One region of the Ensifer sp. LC384 genome, then DNA from elsewhere that is predicted to be linked to it. Evidence: predicted binding sites of a transcription regulator. Region 1 holds the regulator's gene; each other region holds the start of a gene.
What was found. The regulator PhoB, encoded in region 1, activates phosphate uptake and scavenging genes when phosphate is short. The targets are predictions, from matches to a motif close to TGTCATNNANCTGTCAT.
Positions count from the first base shown of each region.

Region 2: BC363_RS32890 (DUF1045 domain-containing protein) is a predicted target of PhoB. The motif match lies at 3,846-3,862, and genes of this name have one in related genera.
Region 3: BC363_RS25885 (UDP-2,3-diacylglucosamine diphosphatase) is a predicted target of PhoB. The motif match lies at 4,576-4,592, and genes of this name have one in related genera.

Region 1 covers NZ_MBST01000013.1:95,841-105,712, forward strand. Annotated here, with positions in the region: gene argF (ornithine carbamoyltransferase) at 1-817, opposite strand, end outside; gene BC363_RS12360 (aspartate aminotransferase family protein) at 949-2,148, opposite strand; gene BC363_RS34355 (hypothetical protein) at 2,147-2,380, shown strand; gene BC363_RS12365 (GcrA family cell cycle regulator) at 2,570-3,091, shown strand; gene phoB (phosphate regulon transcriptional regulator PhoB) at 3,156-3,839, opposite strand; gene phoU (phosphate signaling complex protein PhoU) at 4,039-4,749, opposite strand; gene pstB (phosphate ABC transporter ATP-binding protein PstB) at 4,806-5,621, opposite strand; gene pstA (phosphate ABC transporter permease PstA) at 5,635-6,957, opposite strand; gene pstC (phosphate ABC transporter permease subunit PstC) at 6,954-8,438, opposite strand; gene BC363_RS12395 (substrate-binding domain-containing protein) at 8,534-9,568, opposite strand; gene phoR (phosphate regulon sensor histidine kinase PhoR) at 9,763-9,872, opposite strand, start outside.
Region 2 covers NZ_MBST01000089.1:209,239-219,110, reverse strand. Annotated here, with positions in the region: gene phnC (phosphonate ABC transporter ATP-binding protein) at 1-230, shown strand, start outside; gene phnD (phosphonate ABC transporter substrate-binding protein) at 317-1,222, shown strand; gene phnE (phosphonate ABC transporter, permease protein PhnE) at 1,330-2,292, shown strand; gene phnE (phosphonate ABC transporter, permease protein PhnE) at 2,302-3,819, shown strand; gene BC363_RS32890 (DUF1045 domain-containing protein) at 3,947-4,654, shown strand; gene BC363_RS32885 (alpha-D-ribose 1-methylphosphonate 5-triphosphate diphosphatase) at 4,656-5,795, shown strand; gene phnN (phosphonate metabolism protein/1,5-bisphosphokinase (PRPP-forming) PhnN) at 5,792-6,379, shown strand; gene hutI (imidazolonepropionase) at 6,571-7,815, shown strand; gene hutH (histidine ammonia-lyase) at 7,812-9,347, shown strand; gene hutG (N-formylglutamate deformylase) at 9,349-9,872, shown strand, end outside.
Region 3 covers NZ_MBST01000045.1:126,932-136,803, reverse strand. Annotated here, with positions in the region: gene BC363_RS25905 (ABC transporter ATP-binding protein) at 1-118, opposite strand, end outside; gene BC363_RS25900 (ABC transporter permease) at 132-1,286, opposite strand; gene dgcA (N-acetyl-D-Glu racemase DgcA) at 1,425-2,408, shown strand; gene BC363_RS25890 (MFS transporter) at 2,360-3,580, opposite strand; gene BC363_RS25885 (UDP-2,3-diacylglucosamine diphosphatase) at 3,685-4,524, opposite strand; gene BC363_RS25880 (NADP-dependent malic enzyme) at 4,700-7,012, shown strand; gene BC363_RS25875 (LuxR family transcriptional regulator) at 7,190-7,927, shown strand; gene BC363_RS25870 (acyl-homoserine-lactone synthase) at 8,082-8,726, shown strand; gene BC363_RS25865 (DUF2865 domain-containing protein) at 8,904-9,872, shown strand, end outside.

The sequences.
Region 1 (9,872 bases):
CGGTCACCTCCTCACCGCGGTGTGCCGGCAGGCAGTGCATGAACAGCGCGTCCGGCGACGCGTGCTTCATCAACGCTTCGTTGACCTGGAACGGCTGGAAGACATTGTGGCCGCGGGCGCGATGCTCCTGGTTCATGGAGATCCAAGTGTCGGTGACGACGCAATGGGCACCGGCAACGGCCTGTTCGGCCTCGTGGCAAAGCAGGATCTCGCCGCCATTGTTGCGCGCCCAGTTGAGGATCTTGTCATGCGGCTCGGAGCCGAGCGGCACCGCCATGTTCATGCGGTAGCCGAAACGGGCCGAGCCCTCGATCAGCGAGTGAAGCACGTTGTTGCCGTCACCGGTCCAGGCGATGGTCTTGCCCTTCACCGGTCCGCGGTGTTCCTCGAAGGTCATGATGTCGGCCATGATCTGGCAGGGATGGGTGTCGTCGGTCAGGCCGTTGATGACCGGCACCGTTGCGTGTTCGGCCAACTCGAGAAGGCGGCGATGGTCGGTCGTGCGGATCATGATCGCGTCCACATAGCGCGACAGCACCTTGGCGGTGTCGCCGATGGTCTCGGCGCGACCGAGCTGCATCTCGGTGCCCGAGAGAAACAGGGTTTCGCCGCCGAGCTGGCGCATGCCGACATCGAAGGAGACGCGGGTACGGGTGGAGGGCTTTTCGAAGATCATCGCCAGCATCTTGCCGGCGAGCGGCTTCGCGGCGGTTCCAGCCTTGGTCGCCGTCTTTCGCACGCGTGCGTCGTCAATAATCGTGCGCAGATCCGCCGCCGTCATGGCCGAAAGATCGATGAAGTGTCTTGTGCCTGCCATCGTACTGAATTCCTGTCCTCAGAATGGCCCCTGAAGCACGACCGGTGTCGAAGAGCACGATAGACGCTTCGACACCTCGGATTCGCGCATGGACCCTTGGGAAAATCGCTACCGATCTCCCGGTTCAAAAACTAGGCTGCGGCGGTGCCGCTGCTGCTTCTCACGGCTTCGGCCGCGCGCTCGATCCGCGCCAGGCCTTCGCGCGCTTCCTCGGCGGTCACCGTCAGCGGCGGCAGCAGGCGCAGCACGTTCTCACCGGCGGGAACGGCCAACAGCTTCTCCGCCCGGATCGCCTTCAGGAGATCGGCCGAAGGGCCTTTCGCCTTGATGCCGAGCATCAGCCCGTCGCCGCGGATGTCCTCGATCACATCGGGGAACCGGTCCTTCAGCGAGGCGAGACCCTGGCGGAAGACCAGCGCGACGTCGCGAACCTGCTCCAGGAAGCCGTCGGCCAGGATGACGTCGAGCACGGCGTTGCCGACCGCCATGGCGAGCGGGTTGCCGCCGTAGGTGGAGCCGTGCGTACCGGCAACCATGCCGGCCGCCGCCTCTTCGGTCGCAAGGCAGGCGCCGAGCGGGAAGCCGCCGCCGATCCCCTTGGCGACAGCCATGATATCGGGACGGATGCCGGCCCATTCATAGGCGAACAGCTTGCCGGTGCGGCCGACACCGGACTGGACCTCGTCGAGGATCAACAGCAGGCCGAACTCGTCGCAAAGCGCGCGCAGTTCCTGCATGAACTCCTTGGTGGCCGGGCGGATGCCGCCCTCGCCCTGGATCGGCTCGATCAGGATCGCCGCCGTCTCGTCGGTGATCGCATCCTTGACCGCCGCGATGTCGCCGAACGGAACCTGGTAGAAACCCGGAGCCTTCGGGCCGAAGCCTTCGATGTACTTCTGCTGACCGCCGGCGGCGATGGTCGCGATCGTGCGTCCGTGGAAGGCGCCCTCGAAGGTGATGACGTGGAACTTCTCCGGATTGCCCTTGGCAAAATGGTAGCGGCGGGCGGTCTTGATCGCGCATTCGAGTGCTTCGGCGCCCGAGTTGGTGAAGAACACACGGTCGGCGAAAGTGACGGCCGTCAGCCGGCGCGCCAGGCTCTCCTGGCCCGGAACCTCATAGAGGTTGGACAGGTGCCAGACCTTCTCGGCCTGCGCCTTCAAAGCCTCGACCAGATGCGGATGGGCATGGCCAAGCGAGTTGACGGCGACGCCGGCGGCGAAGTCGAGATAGCGCGAGCCGTCTTCGGCGATCAGCCAGACGCCCTCTCCTCGCTCGAAACGCAACGGCGCACGCATGTAGGTGTCGTAAAGCGGCGTGGTTGCAGTCATGGCGAGCCTCTCCTTCATTGCTATCGGCATCGATCCGAGCCCGTGTCGAGCGCGGCAAAAAATTAAAAATGCCGCCTTGCGGCGGCGCAGGCACTATTCCTATTTCGCAGCGCAATGTCAACAAAACCAAGCCTTGCAGTGCGGTCGGACGGGTCTGATCCATGCGACGAAAAAAACGCGCGGCGGGGCTTGCAAAAATGCAACGCCCACCGAGCAAGTTGGGGAAAACTAGGAAATCGATTCGGCGCGATTCCCGGGACTCTTGCCACGGAGTCCGCCCGTCAGTAGGTTAACGTTCAATTACTAGACGCATGCGGCGGACCTAGTCACCAAAAGTGTTATCGCGTTGCAGCTCCGGAGCTTTTCCGGAGCGTGGTGAGAGATTCTGCCATCGCCAACGCTGAGAACGGAGAGTGCAGAAATGAACTGGACTGACGAGCGGGTGGAAAAACTGAAGAAGCTTTGGTCCGAGGGCCTGAGCGCGAGCCAGATCGCAGCGCAGCTCGGCGGCGTCAGCCGCAATGCGGTCATCGGCAAGGTTCACCGACTGAGCCTACCGGGCAGGGCCAAGGCTGGCGGAACCACCGCCGCGACCCGGCCGAAGCAGCGCCCGACCTCGGCGCCGCGCGCTCCGAACTACGCGTCGCGCGTCACCACCCGCACGGTTACCCGTTCGGCCGGCGCAACCGTCCTCAAGGAAGAGGTCGAAGTCGATCTCGTTGCCGAACAGGACTTCCATATCCAGACGAATGTGGTCGTGCCGATGTCGCGCCGCCTGGAGCTGACGCAATTGACCGAGCGCACCTGCAAGTGGCCGATCGGCGACCCGCTGAAGGAAGAGTTCCACTTCTGCGGCAACGACTCCCCGGAAGCTTCGCCCTATTGCAGCTTCCATGCACGGCTTGCCTACCAGCCTTCCGCCGAGCGCCGCCGCGCTCGCTAAAGCGACCGAGAACAACGCATGAAAAAGGGGCCAACCGGCCCCTTTTTAGTGACTGATTGGATGCTCAGCTTTCGAGCGAGTACCCGGCACCGCGAACCGTGCGAATGACATCCGGCATGCTCGAGAAGTTCAGCGCCTTGCGAAGGCGTCCGACATGCACATCCACCGTGCGTTCGTCGACATAGATATCGTGGCCCCAGACGCCATCCAGAAGCTGCGACCGCGAGAAGACCCGGCCCGGGGAAGACATCAGGAATTCGAGCAGGCGGAATTCCGTCGGGCCGAGACGGACCTCACGGGTGCGGCGATGGACGCGGTGCGTCTCGCGGTCGAGTTCGATATCGCCGCAACGAAGCAGCGTCGAGAGGACCTCGGGCTTGGCGCGTCGCAGCATCGCCTTGACGCGGGCCATCAGCTCCGGCGTCGAGAACGGCTTGACGACATAGTCGTCGGCGCCGGTGGCAAGGCCGCGAACCCGCTCGCTCTCCTCGCCGCGCGCCGTCAGCATGATGATCGGCAGGCGCTCGGTTTCCGGGCGCTGACGCAGCCGGCGGCAAAGTTCGATACCGGATACCCCCGGCAGCATCCAGTCGAGGATCAAGAGATCCGGCAGGCGCTCCTGCAGGCGGATCTCGGCCTCGTCGCCGCGCAGGATCGTATCGACATCGAACCCTTCGGCTTCGAGATTATACCGCAGCAGGACACTCAGCGCCTCTTCGTCTTCGACAACGGCGATTTTCGGCAACATCAGGTAACGTCTCCTTACCCAGAGCGTCTCGCGTTCGGTCGAACGGGCAGAGATGCTCGAACATACAGCATCTGGAGCACTCCGCGCGCTTTCAAAGGCACGCGCGAAAACGAATAGCTTCAGACGCGACAAAGCAGGGCCGCAACCAAGGCTGCGACCGGAGCAGGTTCATAGCCAGTCACTCGAACGAGTTTGGGTCTCAGTCCTTTACGGCACCCAGCGTCGACGTATTGTCATCCTTCGGACGCTCGCCTTCCGGCTGCGCGCCCGTCGCCATGTAATAAATCGTCTCGGCGATGTTGGTGGCGTGGTCACCGATACGCTCGATGTTCTTGGCGCAGAACAAAAGATGCGTGCAGGGCGTGATGTTGCGCGGATCTTCCATCATGTAGGTCAGCAGCTCGCGGAACAGCGAGGTGTAGATCGCATCGATCTCCTCGTCGCGCTCGCGAATGCTGTTGGCCTTCTCCGGCGAGCGGGAGGCGTAGACGTCGAGGACTTCCTTGAGCTGCACGAGCGCGAGCTCGGCCAGGTGCTCGAGACCGCGCGCAAGCTTGCGCGGGATGCCGGAGCCGGCAACGGCAATGACGCGCTTGGCGTTGTTCTTGCCGAGGTCGCCGACACGCTCGAGATCGGACGCGATGCGGATCGACCCCATGATCTCGCGCAGGTCGGCGGCAACCGGCTGGCGCTTGGCGATGGTGATGATCGCCTTTTCGCCGATCTGGCGTTCGGCCTCATCGAGGATGGCGTCGTCGGAGATCACCTTCTGCGCCAATGCGAGGTCGGAATTGACCAGCGCGCGAACGGATTCGCCCACCATCTGCTCGGCAAGGCCGCCCATCTCGGAGATGCGGCGCGTGAGATATTTCAGTTCTTCGTCGTAGGCGGACATTATGTGCATGGACATAGTCTTCGATCCTTGCGGGCGCGTTCAGGAAACGGGTTGAAGGGGTGCTTCGGCCATCAACCGAACCGGCCCATGATGTAGTCCTGGGTACGCTGGTCATCCGGATTGGTGAACATCTTGTCGGTGTCGTTCTCCTCGACGAGATTGCCGAGGTGGAACATCGCGGTGCGCTGCGATACACGCGCCGCCTGCTGCATCGAGTGGGTGACGATCACGATCGTGAAGTTCGTGCGCAGTTCGTGGATCAGTTCCTCGACCTTGGCGGTCGCGATCGGATCGAGCGCCGAACAGGGCTCATCCATCAGGATCACTTCAGGGCTGACGGCAACGGCGCGCGCAATGCACAGGCGCTGCTGCTGGCCACCCGAAAGCCCGGTGCCCGGCTCGTGCAGTCGGTCCTTCACCTCGTTGAAGAGGCCGGCCTTCTGCAGGCTGGTCTCGACGACTTCGTCGAAATCGGCCTTTGTGCGGGCAAGCCCGTGAATACGCGGGCCGTAGGCGACGTTGTCGTAGATCGACTTCGGAAAAGGGTTCGGCTTCTGGAACACCATGCCGACGCGGGCACGCAGTTCCACGACGTCGATCGCCGGGTCGTAGATATCGTCCTCATCGAGCGTGATCTTGCCGGTGACGCGGCAGTTCTCGATGGTGTCGTTCATGCGGTTCAGCGTGCGCAGGAAGGTCGACTTGCCGCAGCCCGAAGGGCCGATCAGAGCCGTAACCGTGTTCTCGCGGATGTTGAGGTTGACGTCGAAAAGCGCGCGCTTGTCGCCGTAGTAAACCGACACATCCTTGCCGATCATCTTGTAGGGCACAGTGTTCATTTTCTGATCCAAGGCCTTCTCGACTGCTGCTTCTGACATGATGTTCATAGTAATTACCTCACTACCAACGGCGCTCAAAGCGACGTCGCAACAGAATGGCGCCAAGGTTCATGACGACGAGGAAGATGAGAAGAATGATGATCGCGCCGGAGGTGCGCTCGACGAAGGCGCGTTCCGCCTCGTTGGCCCACATGTAGATCTGCACCGGCAGTGCGGTCGACGGTTCCATCGGCGAGCCGGGGTAGTCGACGACGAAGGCGACCATGCCGATCAACAGGAGCGGCGCGGTTTCGCCAAGCGCATGGGCGAGGCCGATGATCGTGCCGGTCAGAATGCCCGGCATCGCCAGCGGCAGCACGTGGTGGAAGATGGTCTGCATCTTCGACGCACCGAGGCCGAGCGCTGCCGAGCGGATGGACGGCGGGACCGCCTTCAACGCCGCGCGGGTGGCGATGATGATCGTCGGCAGGGTCATCAGTGTCAGCACCAGGCCGCCGACGACGGCAGCCGAGCGCGGCATGCCGGCAAAGTTGATGAACACGGCCAGACCCAAGAGACCGTAGACGATCGACGGGACGGCGGCGAGGTTGTTGATGTTGACTTCGATCAGGTCGGTCAGCCTGTTCTTCGGCGCGAACTCTTCGAGATAGATCGAAGCGGCAACACCGATCGGCAGGGACAGGACAAGCACGATCAGCATCATGAACAGCGAGCCGAGGGCGGCAACGCCAACGCCTGCCGCTTCTGGGCGGCTCGAGGCGCCGAAGGTGAAGATGCCGGTGTTGAAGCTCTTCTTCAAGACGCCGGCACTTGCCAGCTCGTTCATCCAGGTGACCTGCTGGTCCTTGACCTTGCGCTTGCTCTCCTCGACGCTCAGGTCGATCTGACCCTTGAACGCGGAGTCGACATTGGCTTCGGCGAGCAATGTCACCGGTATGGTTTTGCCGATAACCGACGGGTCGGCGACGACGATGTCGCGCAACAGCGTGCGGGAGCTTGCCGACATCATGTCGGTGGCCTGCTTGACCAGCGGACGCTTGCTCGCATCGATGCCGAGCTGCTTGATCAGCGCCTCACGCACCAGCAGCGGATAGTTGGCGGTCATCAGCACCTTGCCGTCGGTGGCGCGCTCACCCTTGGGGTCGATGACTTTCTCGCTGAATTCGATCGGCAGCGTGATCGTTGTCTGCTGGAACGCAGTGTAGCCGTTGGAGACCACCGTCCACAGCAACAGAGCGAGGAAGAACAGGCCCAGGCTGATGGCGCCGATGCCATAGGCACGGAACCGGCGCTCGGCTGCGTAGCGGCGTTTGATGCCGATATCGCGCGTTGCGGATGCGGGACGGGCGGAGATCCGGACGGTCGGGGAAGCGATGTCGGTCATTCGTACTGCTCCCGATATTTGCGCACGATGTAGAGCGCATAAATGTTGAGGCCGAGCGTGATGACGAAGAGCGTGATGCCGAGTGCGAAGGCAACCAGCGTCTGCGGCGAGGTGAACTCAAGGTCACCCGTCAACTGGTTGACGATCTTCACCGTCACCGTGGTCATCGGCTCGAAGGGATCGATTTGCATGCGGGCCGCGACACCGGCGGCAAGCACCACGATCATCGTTTCGCCGACGGCGCGCGAGGCGGTCAGAAGCAGGGCGCCAACGATGCCCGGCAGCGCGGCGGGAAGGATGACCTTCTTGACCGTTTCAGAGCGGGTGGCCCCGAGACCGAGCGAGCCATCGCGCAGGGCCCGCGGCACCTGGGTGATGATGTCGTCGGACAGCGAGGACACGAACGGGATCAGCATGATGCCCATGACGATGCCGGCGGTCACGACGCTCTGCGCCTGGATGAAGTTCTGATAGTTGCCGGTGACGAGACCGTTCAACTGGGCAGAGATGTCGCGCAGGAACGGGCCGACGGTCACCAGTGCGAAGAAACCGTAGACGATGGTCGGGATGCCGGCGAGCACCTCGAGCAAGGGCTTTGCCGTCGAACGCAGGCGTGGGCTCGCATACTCCGCCATGTAGATGGCTGCGAACAGACCGATCGGCACCGCAAAGAGCATGGCGACGAAAGCGATATAGAGCGTGCCGGCGAGAAGCGGGATCAGGCCGAACTGGCCGGACGCACCGCCGCTGCCGGCGGCAGAAAACCGTGGATCCCAGACCGTGCCGAAGAAGAACTCGAAGGGCGAAACCATCGTGAAGAAACGGCCGGCTTCCGACAGCATCGAAGCGACGATGCCGACCGTCGTCAGGATGGCGATCGAGGAAGCGACGATCAGCGAGCCGAGGATGACGCGCTCAACCTGATTGCGGGCACGGAAGCGGGTGGCGATGTTGCGGATGGCGTAAACGCCGCCGGCAATGGCGATCAGCAGCACGACCGCACTCATCAGCCAGCGGTTGGTGACGCTCATCGCATTGAAATGCTGGGCAGCGGTGATCATGTAGGGTTCGCCTTCGCCGGCAAGGGCAACGCCCTTGGCCGCAAGCGTGGAGCGAAGATTGGCCGAGCCGTTTTCAAGCGACGAAAGCTCTTCCGCCGTCAGCCGCTTCAGGCCGCCGGCGACCGACTTGACCTGGCCAAGCGCCAGCTCGACGGTCGCGCCGCCCTGCGTCTGCACCGTTTCGGGCAAAATCGCCCGGGTGCTGGAGTCAATGTACATCGGGGCGGCGACGAGCCAGGCCCCAAGCACGAGTGCGGCCGGAAGGATCGCCCAGATGGCAACATAGCTGCCGTGATAACCAGGCAAGGAATGCAGGTTGGAGAGCTTGCCGTTGGCCTGCGCGAGCGAACGCGCGCGGCCTGCAAAGTAAGAAATAAAACCAATTAAAACAATGAGCAAAAGAAGGAGCGAAGTACTCATCGGCACGTCTCCGCGGCGGAGCGCTCAATGCGCTGCCGGCAGTTCGGATGGAGGCATGCCCCGGCGCGAAAATGTCGCGCCGGGGCTTGTCAGTATCAGAGCATGTTGCCGGCCGTGAAAGCCTTGCGAACTTCTTCGCGCTCGGCGTCCGGAGCGGCGACGAGGCCGTATTCGGCAAGCGGGCTTTCCGGGCCGATCATCTGATCGTCGAGGAAGAACTCAACATATTCCTTGAGGCCCGGGATAACGCCGAGGTGTGCCTTCTTGACGTAGAAGTACAGCGGGCGCGAAACCGGGTATTCGCCGGAAGCGATCGTTTCGGTCGACGGAACGATGCCGTTGACGGTGGCGACCTTCAGCTTGTCGGCGTTGTTTTCGTAGAAGGACAGGCCGAATACGCCGATGCCGTTCTTGTTGGCAGCGATACGGGCCAGCGTTTCGGTGTAGTCGCCGTCGATGTCGACAGCCAAGCCGTCCTTGCGGACCGCGACGCACTTGCTGTGCTGCTGCTTTTCATCGGCAACGGCAGCCTTGATGACGTCAACGGCGCCAGCTTCCTTGCAGCCTGCAGCCAGGATCTTCTCTTCGAAGACTTCGCGCGTGCCGTGCTTTTCACCCGGGATGAAGGCGGCGATGTCGGCGTCCGGCAGAGCGGAGTTGACTTCAGACCACTTCTTGTAGGGGTTGGCGACGAGCTTGCCGTCGACGACGATTTCAGCAGCCAGACCCTTGTAGAGGTCTTCGGGCTTCAGCGCGAGGTCGGCGTTGCCGGCGTCGGTCGCGAAGACGATGCCATCATAACCGATCTTGATTTCCTGGATCTCGGTAACGCCAGCGGCCTTGCAGGCTTCGATTTCCTTGTCCTTGATCTTGCGCGAGGAGTTGGCGATGTCGATGGTATCCGGGCCGACGCCCTTGCAGAATTCCTTCAGACCGGCGGAGGAGCCGCCGGATTCGACGACCGGCGTCTTGAAGTCCGGGAAGGTCTCACCGAACGTCTCGGCGACGATCTTGGCGTAGGGAAGAACGGTCGAGGAGCCGGCGACCTGAACCTGATCGCGCGCGGCAGCCACGCCAGCGAATGCGGCGGATGCGACGAGCGCCGCAACAGTGAGTTTAAGAGCTTTCATTGAAGTTCTCCCGGAATGGGCTTGTGTTGAGTGCGCCAAGCGTTGCAGCGCTCTTCGCCGTCTGATCGGCTGCCCCTAACTAGCCGCCGATAGCCACACCTTTTATGTCAGTTTCGCGAAACATTTATGACAGTTCATGTCATTGAAAATAATAATGAAAAATGAACGAAGAGGACTTATCCCGCGCCAATATGTCAAAAACGCACGGTAAACACCGTGCCCTTGCCCAGCTCGGAGTGGATCAACAGTCGCGCGCGGTGGCGGGTCAGGATGTGCTTGACGATCGCAAGGCCGAGACCCGTGC
Region 2 (9,872 bases), on a different contig from region 1:
TCGATACCGCGCGCAACTATTGCGAACGCATCATCGGCATGGCGCATGGCCGCGTCGTCTTCGACGGCCAGCCAAAGGATCTGACGGCGGCTGCCGTCGCCGAGATCTACGGCGCCGACACGGGTATCGAGGAATCGATGACCTCGACAAGCATCAACATTCCCGCGGCTATCCCGCAGGAACAAACGGCATCTGCCGGCCTCCAGCCGCTGGCACTGGCCGGCATCTGACGCCCGCCAGGATCGAAGGCCCACGTCAAGGGCACCTCTTTGAAACCGAATACCATCCGGCACGACCGGAAAAACGGGAGAACCTTATGCTGAAGAAAGCTCTTCTGGGCGCCGTCGCCCTGCTCGCCCTCGTCGGCCACGCCCAGGCCGAAGACCTCAAGGAATTCCGCGTCGGCATCATCGGCGGCGAAAACGAAGCCGACCGCCTGCGCAACTTCCAGTGCATCGTCGACAAGCTGCCGGCCGCAATCGGTGTCGAAAAGGTCTCGCTGTTCCCCGCCGCCGACTATGACGGCGTCATCCAGGGCCTGCTCGGCGGTACGCTCGACTATGCCGAGCTCGGCGCTTCCGGTTTTGCCAAGATCTACCTCGCCAAGGCCGACGCGGTCGAGCCGATCCTGACGACGGTTCAGACCGACGGCTCGACCGGCTACCATTCGATCATGGTTGCCCGCAAGGATTCCGGCATCACCAAGCTCGAAGACCTGAAGGGCAAGAAGCTCGGCTTTGCCGATCCGGACTCGACCTCGGGCTACCTCATCCCGCTCGTCACCCTGCCGGAAACGATCGGCGCGCCGGTCAAGGAATTCTTCGGTGAAACCGGCTTCGGCGGCGGTCACGAAAATCTCGTTCTCGAAGTCGTCAAGGGCACGTTCGATGCCGGCACGACCTTCGGTTCGGGCGTCGGCGAGTTCAAGGATGGCTACACCTCGGGCAACCTGAAGAAGATGGTCGACAAGGGCATCCTCGACATGAACGACCTCGTCGAGCTCTGGAAGTCGCCACTGATCCCGAACGGCCCGATCGTCGTACGCTCGACGATGAACGACGACATGAAGGCAAAGTTCAAGCAGTTCATGCTTGACCTGCCGAAGACCGATGCAGCGTGCTTCTCCGCCATCCAGGGCGGCGACTTCACCGGCTTCACCGAAGTCAACGCCGACTTCTACAAGCCGATCATCGACGCCCGCAAGGCAACGATCGGCGGCTGATTTTCCGGATCATTCAAGGACGCTGGCCGCCAAAGCGGCCAGCGTTCGCCTTTTTGCAAGGGCGCCTGCGGCGCCTGTCGACAGAGGCCGGCATTGCCGGAACATTCATGGCAACTTCCATGCTCCCGAGGCATCTGAGTGAAAACGGCGCGCTGGTCGAGCGTCACTGGCAGGAGCTGAACTCCCGCCGCCGCCTTTACTCCTGGCTCGGTTTCGCCGTGCTAGTGCTCGCCCTTTCCGGCTCGCTCTGGTTTGCCAACGATTCCAACGCCGGCAAATTCTTCGACCGCCTGCCGCACTTCTTCGATTTCGTCGCCGATCTCGCGCCGCGTGACGGTCTGGAAATCTTCCGCGCCATGTTCGACCTGCCCTCGCCCTATGACGACGGCAGCTTCAAGTACAATTATCCCGACGGCCGGCTCTACCTGACCGAGAGCTTCTACATTCCCGAATATGTGCACAAGATGCTGGAGACCGTGAACATCGCGATCTTCTCCACCGTCATCGGCACGTTCCTCGGCTTCATCTTCTGTTTCCTCGCCGCCCGCAACCTGATGCCCAATCCGTGGGTGCGTGGTTTCGTGCGCCGGCTGATGGAAATCCTGCGCGCCTTTCCAGAAGTGGTCATCGCCGGCTTCTTCCTCGCGATCCTCTCGCTCGGGCCGATACCGGCGATCGCCGCCGTTTCGATCCACACAGTCGGCGCACTCGGCAAGCTGTTCTTCGAGGTAGTCGAGAACGCCGACATGAAGCCGGACGAGGGCTTGCGCGCCGCCGGCGGCAACTGGATCGAGCGCGTCTGGTTCGGCATGGTGCCGCAGGTGCTGCCCAATTTCGCCAGCTATTTCCTGCTGCGCCTGGAGATCAACGTCCGCGCCTCGACCATCATCGGTGCGGTTGGCGGCGGCGGCATCGGCGAGCTGCTGCGGCTGTCGATCGGCCAGGGCCACCAGGCAAAGACGCTGGCGATCGTCATCCTGATGTTTGCAACGATCTTCGCCGTCGACCAGTTTTCCGCATGGCTGCGCCGTCGCCTCGTCGGCGACCAGGCCTTCCAGCTTGCCCAGTAGGTGCGCATCATGACCTCCACGACCAGACTTAGCGCTCTCGAAATGGATGCGATCGCTTCGCGCCACCCGCATCTGCTGCAGGGTTCCTCGAACAAGCGCCTGCGCACGATCCTCATCAGTGTCGGCCTCGTCGCCTACCTCGTCTTCAGCTGGTGGTTCTTTTCGATCGGGCACGTTCTGGGCAATGCCAATTGGGGTATTGCCGGAACCTATCTCGCCGATTGGGTCTCTTACGAGGTTCGCCCCGAGATCAAGATCGCCCGCGATAAAACGATGACGCTCGATTACCAGCGCAACTCGCCGCTCGGGCACAATCCCAATCCGGCATGGGTGGAACTCGACAAGGAAACCGTGACACGGAAGGTCGAGTTGCCGGCTGCTACCGGGCAAACCGCAAAACCGAAGACGTCGTCGTCCTTCAGCTTCATGGCGCCGGGTGCAGTGCTCGGCACAGCCAGTGCGGCAACCGACCAGAACCGCGTCGAGACGCGGACCGAGGAAATCATCACCAGGGCCGTCATCACCTATGACAGGCTGACGAAGATTGAAATTGCCGATGGCCTCGTCAAGGCGACCCATCGCGGCGAGACGCTGACCATGGCCGTCGACGGTCAGGACACGGTAACGCCTCAGGGTGCGCTCCCCGCATGGGCCACGCAGAAACGCCCCGGCGAGAAGATCACGCTCGCCTTCGGGGCGACCGGTTGGGCCGACGTCGAAGGTGACGATGTCTCGATCCGCAATCGCTTCTTCGGCTGGGCCAATTTCCTCTTCGACACCAACTCGCCCTTCTTCGGCAAGAGTTATGGCGACGTGCTTTCGCTGATCACGAGCGGCGAGCGCATCGACCCTGCGCGCTCGAACCTGTCGCTCGCCTGGAGCAACATCCTCTACAATGCCGAATGGCAGCATCTGGACGTGTGGACCAAGCTGATGCAGACCGTGGTGATGGCCTTCGTCGGCACGCTTTTCGCTTCGCTGGTGGCGTTCCCGCTCTGCTTCCTGGCGGCGCGCAACATCACCCCGAATTTCCTGACCAACCAGATCGTCAAGCGCTTTTTCGATTTCCTGCGTTCGGTGGACATGTTCATCTGGGCACTGTTCTTCACGCGCGCCTTTGGTCCGGGACCGCTTGCCGGCATGTCGGCGATCTTCTTCACCGACACCGGGACCTTGGGCAAGCTCTACTCGGAGGCGCTGGAGAACATCGACGACAAGCAGCGCGAAGGCGTAAAATCCGTCGGCGCCACGCCGCTTGCCGTCCAGCGGTTCGGCGTCCTGCCGCAGGTGCTGCCGGTCTTCGCCAGCCAGGCGCTCTATTTCTGGGAATCCAACACGCGTTCGGCAACGATCATCGGTGCCGTCGGCGCCGGCGGCATCGGCCTGAAGCTCTGGGAAGCGATGCGCACCAACTCCGATTGGGAAAATGTCGCCTATATGGTGCTTCTGATCTTGCTGGTCGTGTTCATTTTCGACAGCATCTCGAACGCCTGCCGCTCACGGCTGATGGGGCAGAAAGCGCATTGACGAGAATGAGCATTTTGCGCCGTAGCCATCATGATGTTGTCATGGAAATCGGCTAGCTGCGCATCGCATCCCGCGAACAATCGACCCGCCGTTCCGGCGGGCCGGTCGATACAAGAAAGTGAAGACCGTGCGTTATGCAATCTATTTCGCGCCGCCGGCGGACGACCGGCTGTCGCAAACGGCAGCCCGTTGGCTCGGCCGTGACGCCTTTACCGGCGAGACCAACGAACTTCCGGCTCTGGCCGACCTTGATGCCGATACGCGACAGGCTTTGACCGCCGATCCTCGGCGCTACGGCTTTCACGGCACCCTCAAGGCGCCCTTCGCTCTTGCCCAAGACCGCAACGAAGCCGAGCTGATCGCAGCCTTCGAAGCGTTTGCCGCTGATCTCGAGCCTTTCGAGATACCGGAACTCACGCTGCATCAGCTTGGCCCGTTCTTCGCCCTGGTCTCTGCGACCCATTGCGAGGCGTTGCAAGATTTCGCGGCGCAGTCCGTGCAATACTTTGAGCCGTTTCGGGCGCCGCTGTCGGACGCAGACATGGCGCGACGCAACCCGGAAAAACTGCCGGATCGGCAGAGGGAATACTTGAAGACATGGGGCTATCCCTATGTTTTCGAAGAGTTCCAGTTCCATCTGACGCTGACAGGGCCGGTTCCGGGAGAGGCAGAAAAAAAAATGCGGACCGTGCTTGAGAGCACCTTTGCCGATCATATCGGCAAGCCGCTTGACGTTACGTCCGTTGCGCTCTTCGTCGAGCCGCACCGTGGCGCACCGTTTCTGGTCCATTCCCTGCTGCCACTGGGCGGCGCGACACAACGAAAGATCGCATGAGATGAGCAAAGAACAAGTCCTGACCAACGCCCGCATCGTTCTAGAGGACAGTATCCTCGACGGCTCGGTGCTGATCCGCGACGGCAAGATCGCCGATATCTCGAAGGGCAACACCAACACCGGCGAAGACTTCGAAGGCGACTATCTGCTGCCCGGTCTGATCGAGCTGCACACCGACCACCTCGAGGCGCATTACTCGCCACGGCCCGGCGTTCGCTGGCTGAAGATCGCGGCGATCCAGGCGCACGACGCCCAGGTAGTGACTTCGGGCATCACCACCGTCTTCGATTGTCTGCGCCTCGGTTCGGACGAAGACGGCGGTTTCCAGAAGGGTGAGATGCGCAGCATGGCAGACGCCTTGGCCCAGGCCAAGCAGGAAGGCCGCCTGCGCGCCGACCATCTGATCCATCTGCGCTGCGAGGTTTCGACCTCTGACGTGCTCGACCACTACGAGGACTTCCAGGACGACCCGCAGGTGAAGCTCGTTTCGTTGATGGACCACGCGCCGGGGCAGCGGCAGTTCCAGACGATGGACCAGTACACGCTCTACTACAAATCCAAGCGCGGCCTGTCGGATGCCGAGTTCGCCAAGTTCGTCGAACGCCAGCAGGCGCTTTCGGCGAAATATGCCGGCCCGCACCGCGATGCACTTGCCAAGGCCTGCGCCGAGCGCGGCATCACCATCGCCAGCCATGATGACGCCACGATCGACCATGTCGACGAATCGATCAGCTACGGTATCAAGCTCGCCGAGTTCCCGACCAGCTTCGAGGCGGCCGAGGCCTCCCATCGCGCCGGCCTCAGCGTGCTCATGGGCGCGCCGAACATCGTTCGCGGCAAGTCGCATTCGGGCAACATCGCAGCACGCGACCTTGCCGACCGCGGCGTGCTCGACGTGCTTTCGTCGGATTATGTGCCCTTCAGCCTGATCCACGCGCCGTTCGTGCTGGCCGACGAGCTTGAAGCCATTGACCTGCCGAAGGCGATCGCCATGGTCAGCGCCACCCCTGCCCGCACCGTGGGCCTCGACGATCGTGGCCGCATCGCCGTCGGCCTGCGCGCCGACATCGCCCGCGTTCACCGTCAGGAAGGCATTCCGGTGGTGCGCTCGGTCTGGCGCGAAGGGCGGCGTGTCGCATGAGCCAGATCGAACTCAGGCGCGGCGCGCTCGTCGTCGTGGTCGGCCCGAGCGGGGCCGGCAAGGACAGCGTCATGGGCTTTGCCGCCCGGCACTTTTCCGATTGCGCCGATATCCACTTCGTTCGCCGCGTGATCACGCGGCCGTCGGACGCCGGCGGCGAGGTGCATGAAAGCGTTTCGGTCGCGGAGTTCGTCGACATGGAGCAGGCAGGTGCCTTCGCCGTGTCCTGGGATGCGCACGGCCTGAAATACGGCATTCCCGAAGACGTTCGCCGCAATGTCGAAAACGGCACGACGGCCATCGTCAACGGCAGCCGCAGCGCCCTGCCGGCATTCCGCGCCGCCTTCGGCAATATCGCCATCACGGTCATCACGGCCGAACCCGCCGTGCTTGCCAAGCGTCTTGCCGAGCGCGGACGCGAAAGCGAAGAGGATGTGCTGCGCCGGCTCTCCCGACAGGTGCCTGATGTGACATCGGGGCCGGACGTCACGCTCATCGACAACAGCGGTCGCCTGGAGATTGCCGGACGTCGCTTCGTCGACCTGGTCGAGCGATTGCGCATGAATGCCGCCCATCCGGCCTGAACGGCCAGTTTTCATCGACGCCATTTTGCAAGACCCCGGAGCTGCAATTCCGGGGTCTTTTGCGTTTGAATCCCGTCGTTCGGCATCAATCCCTTGCACATCCCCTTTCCTTTTCCAACGGCAAGTCAATTTTCCTCTTGTCGAGCGATTATTATGTATATACATTATATCCAACAGAAGGGGATCGGCTGATGAGTCAATTTTCGACCACCGCAAACGCGTCCGGCATCTGGCGCAATCTCCGCCTTGCGACCCTGCGTCCCAATCAAGACGGCCTCGGCATGGTCGAAAAAGGCGCGGTGGCTGTCGTCGACGGACGCATCGCCTTTGCCGGTGCCGAGAGCGACCTTCCCACCGACCTCTCCCGCACGCTTGAAGCCACGGATTGCGAAGGCCGGGTGATGACGCCCGCCTTCATCGACTGCCACACGCACCTCGTCCACGGCGGCAACCGCGCTCGCGAGTTCCAGATGCGGCTTGAAGGTGCGTCCTATGAGGAAATCGCCCGGGCCGGGGGCGGTATCGTCTCCTCGGTCAAGGCAACCAATGCGCTCTCCGTCGACGCGCTCGTCGAAAGCGCCCTGCCGCGGCTCGACACCCTGCTTGCCGAAGGCGTTTCGACGGTCGAGATCAAGTCCGGCTATGGCCTCAATATTGATGCCGAGCTCAACATGCTGCGCGCCGCGCGCAAGCTTGGCGACAAACGTCAGGTTCGGGTCGTTACAAGCTATCTGGCAGCGCACGCGACACCCTCCGAATACAAGGGGCGCAACGACGACTACATTGCCGAAGTGGTGCTACCAGGTCTTGATGCCGCCCACGCCGAGGGGCTGGTCGATGCCGTCGACGGCTTTTGCGAAGGCATCGCCTTTTCCACCGCCGAGATCGCCCGCGTCTTCGATCGGGCCAAGGCCCTCGGCCTGCCGGTCAAGCTGCATGCCGAACAGCTTTCGAACCTCGGCGGCGCCAAGCTTGCCGCCTCCTACGGCGCATTGTCTGCGGACCATCTCGAATATCTCGACGCTGACGGCGCACAGGCGATAGCCAGATCGGGCACCGTCGCCGTGCTGCTGCCTGGCGCGTTTTACGCGCTGCGCGAGAAGCAGCTACCGCCGGTCGACGTGCTGCGCGCCGCCGGTGCGCATATCGCCATCGCGACGGATTGCAATCCCGGCACCTCGCCGCTGACCTCGCTGCTGCTCACCATGAACATGTCGGCGACTTTCTTCCGGCTGACGGTTGCCGAATGCCTCGCCGGCGTCACCCGCGAGGCGGCGCGTGCGCTCGGGCTTCTCGGCGAAACCGGCACCCTCGAAGCCGGCAAGTCCGCCGATCTCGCACTCTGGAACATCGAGGATCCGGCCGAGCTCGTCTACCGCATCGGCTTCAATCCACTTCATCTGCGCATCTTTAAGGGCGAAAGGACCGGTCTATGACCATCATTCTGCATCCGGGCTCGGTTCCGCTGAGGGATCTCGAGACCATCTATTGGACCGGCGAGCCTGCCCGTCTGCATCCGTCCTTCGACACCGGCATTGAAAAGGCAGCCAGGCGCATCGCCGAGATCGTTGCCGGCAATGCGCCGGTTTATGGTATCAACACCGGCTTCGGCAAACTGGCATCGATCAAGATCGACAGCGCCGACGTCGCCACCTTGCAGCGCAACCTGATCCTGTCGCATTGCTGCGGCGTCGGCCAGCCGCTCGCAGAAAACATCGTCCGCCTGATCCTTTCGCTGAAGCTCGTTTCTCTCGGCCGCGGCGCATCCGGTGTGCGCCTTGAACTGGTTCGGCTGATCGAAGCCATGCTCGACAAGGGCGTGATCCCGGTCATACCGGAAAAGGGCTCGGTCGGCGCATCCGGCGATCTGGCGCCGCTCGCCCATATGGCGGCGGTCATGATGGGACACGGCGAGGCGTTCTTTGCAGGCAGCCGCATGCCCGGCGGAGAGGCCCTTGCCAAGGCCGGACTGACGCCGGTCGTGCTTGCCGCGAAGGAAGGACTGGCGCTGATCAACGGCACGCAGACCTCCACCGCGCTGGCGCTCGCCGGCCTCTTCCGCGCCCACCGCGCCGCCCAGGCGGCCCTTATCACCGGCGCAATGTCGACCGATGCGGCAATGGGCTCGTCTGCACCCTTCCATCCTGACATTCACACGCTTCGCGGCCATCAGGGCCAGATCGACACTGCCGCCGCACTTCGTGCACTTCTCTCAGGCTCCGCCATTCGCGAAAGCCATATCGAAGGCGACGAGCGAGTGCAGGATCCCTATTGCATTCGCTGCCAGCCGCAGGTGGACGGCGCCTGCCTCGACCTGCTGCGTTCGGTTGCGCGCGTGCTCGAAATCGAAGCCAATGCCGTCACCGACAACCCGCTCGTGCTTTCCGACAATTCCGTGGTCTCCGGCGGCAATTTCCATGCCGAGCCCGTGGCGTTTGCCGCCGACCAGATCGCGCTTGCGGTCTGCGAGATCGGCGCGATTTCGCAGCGGCGCATTGCGCTTCTGGTCGACCCGGCCCTGTCCTACGGGCTGCCGGCCTTTCTCGCCAAGAAGCCCGGGCTCAATTCCGGCCTGATGATCGCCGAAGTAACGTCGGCGGCGTTGATGTCAGAAAACAAGCAGCTTTCGCATCCGGCCTCGGTCGATTCCACCCCGACGTCGGCCAATCAGGAAGACCATGTGTCTATGGCCTGCCATGGCGCACGCCGCCTGCTGCAGATGACCGACAACCTGTTCTCGATCATCGGCATTGAGGCGCTGACAGCCGTCCAGGGCGTCGAATTCCGCGCGCCATTGGCCACAAGCCCCGAGCTGCAAAAGGCCGCCGCAGCTCTGCGTGCCGTCTCGCCGACGATCGAGGAAGACCGCTACCTCGCCGACGATCTGCAGGCCGCCGGCGAGCTGATCGCTGCTGGCACGCTGAACACGGCTGTTTCTGCCGGCATTCTGCCAAAACTAGAGGCCTGAGATGAGCGTATTCGAAGTCCGCCAGGGCACCTCACCCGTCATCCTCGGTTTTCCGCACACCGGTACGGATGTGCCGACGGAGATCTGGGAGCGTCTCAACGACACCGGGCGTCTGCTTGCCGACACCGACTGGCACATTCACAAGCTCTATGAAGGCCTTCTGCCGGATGTCACCGTCGTTCGCGCCACCTTCCACCGCTACGTGATCGATGCCAATCGCGATCCGGAAAATGTGAGCCTCTATCCCGGGCAGAATACGACCGGGCTCATTCCGGAGACCGATTTCGATGGGTTGCCGATCTGGAAAGATGGTGAGGCGCCGACGGAGACCGACACGGCAGAGCGCCTGCGCCGATTCCATGCGCCCTATCACGCCGCGTTTCTGGCGGAGATCGAGCGGGTCAAGGCGATCCACGGTATCGCCATCGTCTATGACTGCCATTCTATCCGCTCGCATATCCCGTTCCTGTTCGACGGCAAGTTGCCGGACCTGAACATCGGCACGGACATGGGCCGGACCTGCGC
Region 3 (9,872 bases), on a different contig from region 1:
GGTTGAGCTTGTCGAGAACGATGTGGGAGCCGAAGCCGACTGTCAGGTCGCGCACGGACAGAACCGCCTCGTGCCCATTGGCGGCTTCCGGCTGTCTTTCTCTGGCTGCTGTGCTCATCGTCCCATCCGCCTCAGAAGTCGATCGATGCGTAGAACATGGCAAACAGGCCGTCGATCAGGATCACCACGAAGATCGATTTGACCACCGAAGAGGTCACGTGGCGGCCGAGCGATTCGGCACTGCCGCCGACCTTCAGCCCCTCGACCGCCGCCACCACGCCGATGATCAGCGCCATGAACGGCGCTTTGATCATGCCCGCCGCAACCGACGAAAAATCCACGGCCTCCTGCAGGCGCGACAGGAAGGTTGCAATCGTGATGCCCGAATAGGCCCAGGCGACCAGCGCCGCACCGGTGAGCGCGGCGAAGTTGGCGATGATGGTCAACAGCGGCAAGGCGATCGTCAGCGCCACCAGCCGCGGAAACACCAGGACGCCGACCGGGCTGAGCCCCATGACCTTCAGCGCGTCCACCTCTTCGCGCATCTTCATCGAGCCGATTTCGGCGGTGATCGCGCTGCCCGAACGCCCGGCGATCATGATCGCGGTCAGGAGCACGCCGATTTCGCGCAATTGCAGGATGCCGACGAGATCGACGACGAAGACTTCGGCGCCGAAATACCGCAGCTGGAATGCGCCCTGCTGCGCAATGATCGCGCCGATCAGGAAGGACATCAGCATGATGATCGGCACGGCCTTGACGCCCATGCGGTCGATCTGGTGAACGATGGCGGCCGGCGAGACGCCGCTGTGTCGTCCGAGTTTGAGCTGGGCGCCGCGAACCGCCGAGCCGAGAATGTACATCGCCGCGACGATATCGTTCCAGGTCGCGATCATCACCTCGCCGACCGGCGCGAATATCTGCTGGAACAGCGGAACATGCTCGCCTTCGTCTTCCGGTGTCGGCAGTTCCGCCGGCAATGCGCCGATCAGCTCGACATAGCGCTGTCCGCCATCGACGAACTGGATCTCGTTCTTTTCAGGACCGGCAATCTGCGTCATGAAACGTCGGATGATCCAGGCCCCCGCCGTGTCCATGGCCGTCACACCCGATAGATCGAACTGCCTGACGCTGCCGCCCTTGCGCGCAAGCTGGTCGAGCTTGGCGCCCATGGCTTCGGCTGTCTCGTGCCGCCAGACGCCTGAAAAGACGTAAGTGCCACCAGAGCCTCCGGCGTCTCCGCCGAGCGCGACATCCGCAACGATCTTGGTCTGGGAACGCGTCACCTGGTCTCTGTCATCCCGATTTGCTAACCGCTCGTAAAACCTTGCTCCGTCATAACGGCTCACATCCTTGATGTCATCCGGACGAAGCCGGTAACATCGCGACCAATGTGCCAGATAAGCCCCGCCGGAGAAGATTTCATGTCAACTGTGCTCGAAGCGACAACCGAAGACTTCCCGATTGCGGGCACATTCACGATTTCGCGCGGTTCGAAGACCACGGCAAGCGTGGTGACCTGCCGAATCACCAAGGATGGCATCAGCGGTTGGGGCGAATGCGTGCCCTATGGCCGTTACAACGAAACCATTGCCTCGGTGCTCGCCGAGATCGAAGCCATTCGCCCCCGGATCGAATCGGGGCTGACGCGCCTGGAACTGCAGACAGCGATGATGCCGGGTGCCGCCCGCAACGCCGTCGATTGCGCTCTCTGGGATCTGGAGGCAAAGCAGAAAGACAAATCTGTCCACGAGCTTGCCGGCCTCTCTTCACCTGGAACATTGACGACAGCCTATACGCTCTCGCTTGCCGAGCCCGACGCCATGCGCAAACAGGCCGCACAATATGCCCACCGCGCGCTGCTCAAGATCAAGGTCGGCACATCGGACGATGCATCGCGCATCCGCGCCGTGCGGGAAGGTGCGCCGGAGAGCCGGATCATTCTCGATGCCAATGAGGGTTGGACGCCCGACAGCCTCGCCTATCACTTCGCCATCTGCGCCGAGCAACGCATCAACCTGATCGAGCAGCCGCTTCCGGCGGGCAATGATCAGGCCCTGGCCACAATCACCCGCCCCGTTCCGGTGTGCGCCGACGAGAGCGTGCATGCGACCGGTGACCTCCCGGCCCTCGTCGGCCGCTATGATGCGGTCAACATCAAGCTCGACAAGACCGGTGGGCTGACGGAAGCGCTTCGCATGCGCGATGCGGCGACGTCGCTCGGCCTCAAGGTGATGGTCGGCTGCATGGTCGGCACCTCGCTCGGCATGGCACCGGCGATCCTGGCGGCGCAGGGCGCGGATTTCGTCGACCTCGACGGTCCTCTGCTCCTGGCGCGCGATCGCACGCCTGGCCTGCGCTACGAAGCCTCGCTGGTCTTTCCGCCGGAGCCACGCCTCTGGGGCTGAAGGTACCAGGCGGCGACGGCAAAGCAGCAACCGGCAAAAGCGACGACCGACATCGAATAGAACCCGTTCACCCCGTACCAGGCATAGAGATAGCCGGACAGGAAGGTGAAGATCGCCGTGAAGATGCCGGTGTAGAAGAAGTAAAGCCCCTGGGCCGAGGCCTCCTGCTCCTCGACGACGCGCTCCACGAGCTTGTTCTGCATGCCGGTGTGCATGATCGCGTAGGTGAAGGCGTGAAAGCACTGCAGCACGAAGTAGCCGGAAAAGCCCAGATCCATCGGGAAGATAATCCACCGAAGGACGGCCAGCGAGCAGCCGGACAGGATCATCGTCCAGACGCTGAAGCGCCGGATGATCGCCTTGGCGAAGATGAACATCGTCACCTCGGCGGCGACGCCCGCGCTCCAGAGAATGCCGATCTCCGTGCCGCTATAGCCGATATGCTGCCAGTAGATCGCCGAGAAAGCGAAGAGCATCGCATGGCTGGCGTTCACCAGCGTCACGCCGACGAGCAGCAGCTGCAGATCAAGCTGGCGTAACGACTTCGGCGGAGGCTCGGTCAGCGCCGTGATCGGTGATGGGCGCCGCGGCCGGCCGACACGCGGCGCCGCGAAGGCCATCAGGATCGTCAGGCCGAAGCCGATCGCCATCGCCGGCAGCACCATGTCTCCACCGAAGATACCGATCATCCAGCCGCCAAGCATGGTGGCACCGATAAAGGCGACGGAACCCCAAAGCCGCATCTGCGCATAGTCGAAGCCCCAGCGCCGGACACCGGAAAGCGCGATCGCCTCGACGATCGGCACATAGGGCGAATAGACCGCCGACTGCAGCGTATAGATGATCAGAACCGGCCAGAACTCCCTAGCATAGAACAGCACAAAGGCGGTCGCCAACGACAGGAATCCGGACCAGATCAAGACAATCGTGCGCTCCCCGAGCCGGTCGGCGATCACGCCCGCTATCGGCGCTGTGAACACGCGTACGAACATCGGCAATGCCAGCACGACGCCGATCTCGAAATCGCTCATGGAAAGCGTCGTCAGCCACACCGGAAAATACGGCATGGCGAAACCGTTGACGATCAACGGTGCGCAAAAGAGCAAGGCGGTGCGAAGCGTAAAATAACGCGGTGGCGGGCCCACTGCAGCGGGCGCTTGGGAGGGAATCATGGGAGAACCTGATGGCTATCGGCCAGCAATAGCATAGCCCACAGCAGGATCGCCACAACCTAGATTTCGCTACAGGCGAAGTTTGCGTCTCGCCGCCGTGCTTGTCAGGCCGCCCGTTGCGTCAGCAACTGTGCCAGCAAGCGTTCCGCGTCGGCCGTTCCCTCGGCCTCGGAGACGCCGCCGCGCATCTGGTGCCAGGTGATCAGTTCCATGGTGCCGTCGTGATGTTCAGCGATCGCCGTGCAGCTTTCGACCCAGTCGCCGGTATTGATGTATCTGATATCACCTATATCTTCGATGACCGCGTGGTGGATATGGCCGCAGATCACCCCTTGCGCGTCATGGCGCCGCGCCTCGTCGGCCACCACCTTCTGGAACTCGCCGATGAAGTTGACGGCGTGTTTCACCTGCAGCTTCGCCCAGGACGAGAAAGACCAATAGGGCATGCCGAGCCGGCGGCGTATGGCAGCAAGGCCGATGTTGATGGCGATCGCCGTGTCATAGGCCCAGTCGCCGAGATAGGCGAGGATGCGGGCGTTGCGCACCACCACATCGAACTCGTCGCCGTGCAGCACCAGATAATTGCGGCCATCTGCGCCCTTGTGCATGTGACGCTGCGCCACCTCGATGCCGCCGAAGTGAACGCCCGGGAAATCGCGCATGAACTCGTCGTGATTGCCGGGGATGTAGACGATGCGTGTGCCCTTGCGCGCCTTGCGCAGCAGCTTCTGGACGACGTCGTTGCAGTTTTGCGGCCAGTACCAGCTGCGCTTCAACCGCCACCCATCGACGATGTCGCCGACGAGAACGATGGTTTCCGCCTCATGGTGGCGCAGAAAATCAATGAGATAGTCGGTTTTGGCGGCCTTGGAGCCGAGATGGACGTCGGAGATGAACAACGTCCTGAGGTGTCGTACGGAGTTGTTTTGCGGTGCCGCCATCATACCAGCCTCGTCTTGATTGCGCCTTCTGGGGCCCGTCAAAACCAGACTCGTGTTTCAGGAAGATGACACGGACGCCGGCCGCTTCGTCGCACCGGCTGAAAAGAACCGCGCAAAAACTGTACGCGCTTCGCAATTCATGCCACAAGGCCACGTCCAAAAAAGAGGAATGCAGACTATGAGCACGGGCGACAAAACCAAATCCCAAACAGGTCCGGCCAGCGGTGACATCGACCAGCAGGCCCTTTTCTTCCATCGTTACCCTCGCCCCGGGAAGCTCGAAATCCAGCCCACCAAGCCGCTCGGCAACCAGCGCGACCTCGCGCTCGCCTATTCGCCCGGCGTCGCGGCCCCCTGCATCGCCATCCGCGACAATCCGGAGATGGCCGCCGATTACACGGCGCGCGCCAATCTTGTCGCGGTCATTTCCAACGGCACCGCCGTTCTTGGCCTCGGCAATATCGGCCCGCTCGCCTCCAAGCCGGTGATGGAAGGCAAGGCCGTCCTGTTCAAGAAATTCGCCGGCATCGACGTCTTCGACATCGAGATCGACGCGGCGAGCATCGAGCGCATGGTCGACGTCATTTCGGCGCTGGAGCCGACGTTCGGCGGCATCAACCTGGAAGACATCAAGGCGCCGGAATGCTTCGAGGTCGAGCGCCAGTTGCGCGAAAGGATGCAGATCCCCGTATTCCATGACGACCAGCACGGCACCGCGATCATCGTTGCGGCCGCCATCCTCAACGGTCTGGAGCTGGCCGGCAAGGACATCGCCAAGGCCAAGATCGTCACCTCCGGAGCGGGTGCTGCAGCGCTCGCCTGTCTCAACCTGCTGGTCACGCTTGGCGCCAAGCGCGAGAACATCTGGGTGCACGACCTCGAGGGCCTCGTCTATAAGGGCCGCGAAGTGCTCATGGACGAATGGAAATCGGTCTACGCCCAGGAAAGCGACAACCGCGTGCTGGCCGACAGCATCGGTGGCGCCGACGTCTTCCTCGGTCTCTCTGCTGCAGGCGTGCTGAAGCCGGAACTGCTCGTGCAGATGGCCGAAAAGCCGCTGATCATGGCGCTTGCCAACCCGACACCGGAAATCATGCCGGAGGCTGCCCGTGCGGCACGCCCTGACGCAATGATCTGCACCGGCCGTTCGGATTTCCCCAACCAGGTCAACAACGTGCTTTGCTTCCCGCATATCTTCCGCGGTGCGCTCGACTGCGGCGCAAGCACGATCAACGAAGAAATGAAGATGGCGGCGGTCCGTGCCATCGCCGGCCTTGCTCGCGAGGAGCCGTCCGATGTGGCCGCCCGCGCCTATTCCGGTGAGACGCCGGTCTTCGGTCCCGACTACCTGATCCCGTCGCCCTTCGACCAGCGCCTGATCCTCAGGATCGCGCCGGCCGTCGCTAAGGCTGCCGAGGAAAGCGGCGTCGCCACCCGTCCGATCCAGGACTACGACGCCTATCTCGACAAGCTGAACCGCTTCGTCTTCCGTTCGGGCTTCATCATGAAGCCGGTCTTCGCCGCCGCCAAGAATGCGCAGAAGAACCGCGTGATCTTCGCTGAGGGTGAAGACGAGCGCGTGCTGCGCGCCGCCCAGGTCCTGCTGGAAGAAGGAACCGCGCGCCCGATCCTCATCGGCCGTCCGCAGATCATCGAGACGCGCCTGCGTCGCTACGGCCTGCGCGTTCGACCGGACGTCGATTTCGAAGTGGTCAACCCCGAGGGCGATCCGCGCTACCGCGACTACGTCGAGGACTATTTCGCCCTCGTCGGCCGGCTCGGCGTCATACCGGAAGCCGCGCGTACGATCGTTCGTACCAACACCACCGTCATCGGTGCTCTTGCCCTCAAGCGCGGCGAAGCCGATGCGCTGATCTGCGGCGTCGAAGGACGCTATAGCAAGCACCTGCGCGACGTCTCGCAGATCATCGGCAAGCGCGAAGGCGTACTCGACTTCTCCGCGCTCAGTCTGCTGATCTCGCAGCGCGGCGCCACGTTCTTCACCGACACCTATGTCAGCTATTGCCCGAGCGCTGAAGAGATCGCCCAGACCACCGTCATGGCGGCACAGGAGATTCGGCGCTTCGGGATTACGCCGCACGCCGCTCTGGTCTCGCACTCGAACTTCGGCTCGCGCGATTCCGAAAGTGCTACCAAGATGCGCCAGGCGCTGCAGCTTGTGCGCGAACTCGCACCCGACCTGGAAGTCGATGGCGAAATGCACGGTGATTCCGCCATCTCCGAAGTGCTGCGCCAGCGCGTCATGCCCAACAGCACGCTGTCGGGCGAAGCCAACCTGCTGGTCTTCCCTAACCTGGATGCCGCCAACATCACGCTTGGCGTCGTCAAGACGATGACGGACAGCCTGCATGTCGGCCCGATCCTGCTTGGATCGGCGCTGCCGGCGCACATCCTGTCGCCTTCGGTAACCTCGCGCGGCGTCGTCAACATGGCGGCACTCGCCGTCGTCGAGGCCAGCCATCCGGGCTAACGGCGCCCTCGTTTACAGGGCCGCTGCATCCGGCGGCCCTGTGTTGCTCTGGCGATCGCTGGCAACAACCATTGTTTGCAGGGATCGACAATCCACAGCAAATACGGCTGCTGCTTCTGGACAAAAGGTGAACCCCCAACCATTGTGGGGTTTCAGGGCAAGAATCGGTGTTGTGGCATGACTGAACAACAGGCTGTCCTCGACATGCTGGAAATCCTGGAATGCGGAGGCTGTATCGAGCCGGCCCATTTCTTTACGTTGATGCGCCGTACCTTTCGCATCGCTCATCTCCTTTATCTTGAAGCCGAGCCCTACCCAGACGAGCTCAAGATCTGCCGGTTGCACCACACCTTCGGTGCCTACGCGGCCGAGCTTTATCTGACGCGGGGGCTCTACCGTATCGACCCCATCCTCAAGCTGGCGCTCGGCGGCGTCAGGCCCGTGGAATGGACAACGGCGCGCCATCGCTTTCCCGAATGCGAGCCATTGTTCAAGACGGCCGAAGAGATCGGGCTTTCCAGTGAAGGTGTCGCCCTGCCGCTGCCCTCGCCGGCCGGCCGCATGGCGTTGCTTGCCATAAACGTCAACATGTCGGCCGCAGAGTGGTCGATCTATCGGCGCAACCACCTGCGCGACTTCCAGCTCGCCGCCAACCTGTTTCACGCCGGCATGCTTGAGAATGCAGCCATGACCGGGGGGCTGAACACGCGCGAAATGCGCCTGACAGGCCGTGAAACCGAGGTTTTGACCTGGTCGGCGGCCGGTAAAAGCTACTGGGAGATTGCCACTATTCTCGGCATTTCCGAACGCACCGTGCGTTTCTTCATGACCAACGCCCGCCGAAAGCTCAACGTCGTTTCCAACACGCAGGCCGTGGCGCAGGCCGTTCGCCATGCGCTGATCCCAACGGTTTGATCCCGCTCCAAGACGCTCCTCCTTCGCCCATCTGAAAACCCATCGAAATTTAGAGGGAAAAAGCCGTTTCAGGAACTGTCACTACCGACAGTTTCGTCACTGCCGCAGGACTGACAGCATCGCGCCATCCCCCAAAACAAGGATGGAGAAAACGATGATCAGGATCCTCAACGGCAGGACACGCGGACAGCACCCACAGGCCATCGACGAGATGTTCAAGCTGCGCAAGCGCGTCTTCCACGATTTCCTGAAATGGGACGTGCAGACCGATGGGGAATGGGAGATCGACAATTATGACAAGTCGAATCCGCTCTATGTGCTGTCCTATTCGCCGGAGACGGGAAAGCTGCGCGGATCGCTGAGATTGCTGCCGACGCTCGGCCCCAACATGCTGGACGATACGTTTCCAATCCTGCTTGGTGACAACCCGCAGATCCGCAGCGCCTCGATCTGGGAATCGAGCCGCTTCTGCATCGACCCGGGGATCTCCCAGGACCGCGCCTCGAACCAGGTGACCGTGGCCGCCGCAGAACTGATGTGTGGTGTCGGTGAACTCGGACTTGCGTCCGGTATCAGCCATATCGTGACGGTGACCGACGTCTTCCTCGAGCGGATGTTCCGCCGCATGGGTTGCCCCGGCGAGCGTATCGCCGACCCGCACCGGATCGGCTCAGTCTATGCCGTGGCAGTCGCCTGGGAGGTGACGCCGTCGCTGCTCAGTACCATGAAGGCAGTAGCAGCGATCGACGGTACGGTTCTCGAACGGCCGATGTCGCTGGAAACGGCGCGCGCCGCCTGATCTCGGATCAGCACCGTCCGTTCCTCCCATCGGACGGAGCTGTTAACGCAATGCGAGGCTTGTCGTTGCACCGGCGGCGACAAGCCTTATGATAGGGCGGAAACAGGAATTGCCGGCGGCGACCGATCCCGCACAACAAGGGTGGCGCCCGTGCGGTTGCAGGAAGAGACGTTCGCCTTGTTCCGGAACATCAAAACCCTTGCGGCGGCGAGCCTGCCGTTGCTTCTGGTTCTGGCCGATCAGGCGCTGGCCTCCAGCGTATGCGACCGCCTGAACACCCGGCTTGCCGAATTCCCCGCCGCCATCGCGACAACGGCCGACACGCGCGACTATGCGAGCGCGATTTCCAGGCAGAACATCGAGTTGCGCCGGGCGCGCAACGACCGCCGACGCGCCGGCTGCGGCACGGGCAGCGTCGTCGTCTTCAACGGCGGCGACCCGAATATCTGCGCCGACATCAACAGCCTGATCGCCGAGATGGAAGACAATCTGCGCATCCTCAAGTCAGAGCGCCAGCAGCTCATGTCAGGCGATGGCGACGATACGCGACGACGCATCCTGGCCGCGCTCGAAATCAACGGTTGTTACGGCGATCGCGAGGAGTTCGCCAGCGCCGACCCGGATGAGCCGGAAACGCATCGCAACATCCTGCGCGATCTGCCGCCGGACGAATCCTACGGCCCGATGCTACGGGACCACGAAGCAGGCACCTACCCGCCGGAAAGCGGCGTCTATTCCGGCACGCTTCGCACCATGTGCGTACGCACCTGTGACGGCGCCTTCTTCCCGATCTCGTCCGAGGCGAGCCCGGCGGATTTCGCCCGCGACGAGCAGGCCTGCCGCGCCCGTTGCCCGGACGCGGAAACTGAACTCTTCTTCCACGAGCTTGCAACCGAAGAGAGCGACCAGATGGTCTCCGCCTCGACGGGGCGCCCCTATACGGAACTGCCGAACGCTTTCGCCTATCGCACGCGTGGCGTCGGCAAGCCCGGAGTTTGCAGCTGCCGAATTCCAAAGACGGCGGCCACAACGCCCAAGGCTGGCGGCGGCAATACCGGCAGCAGCGAATCGTCGATCATGGTCATCGAAGGCAAGAAGGAAGCGGCAGCCGCTGCCGCCAAAGCGGCTACGGAAGAGCGCCCCTAC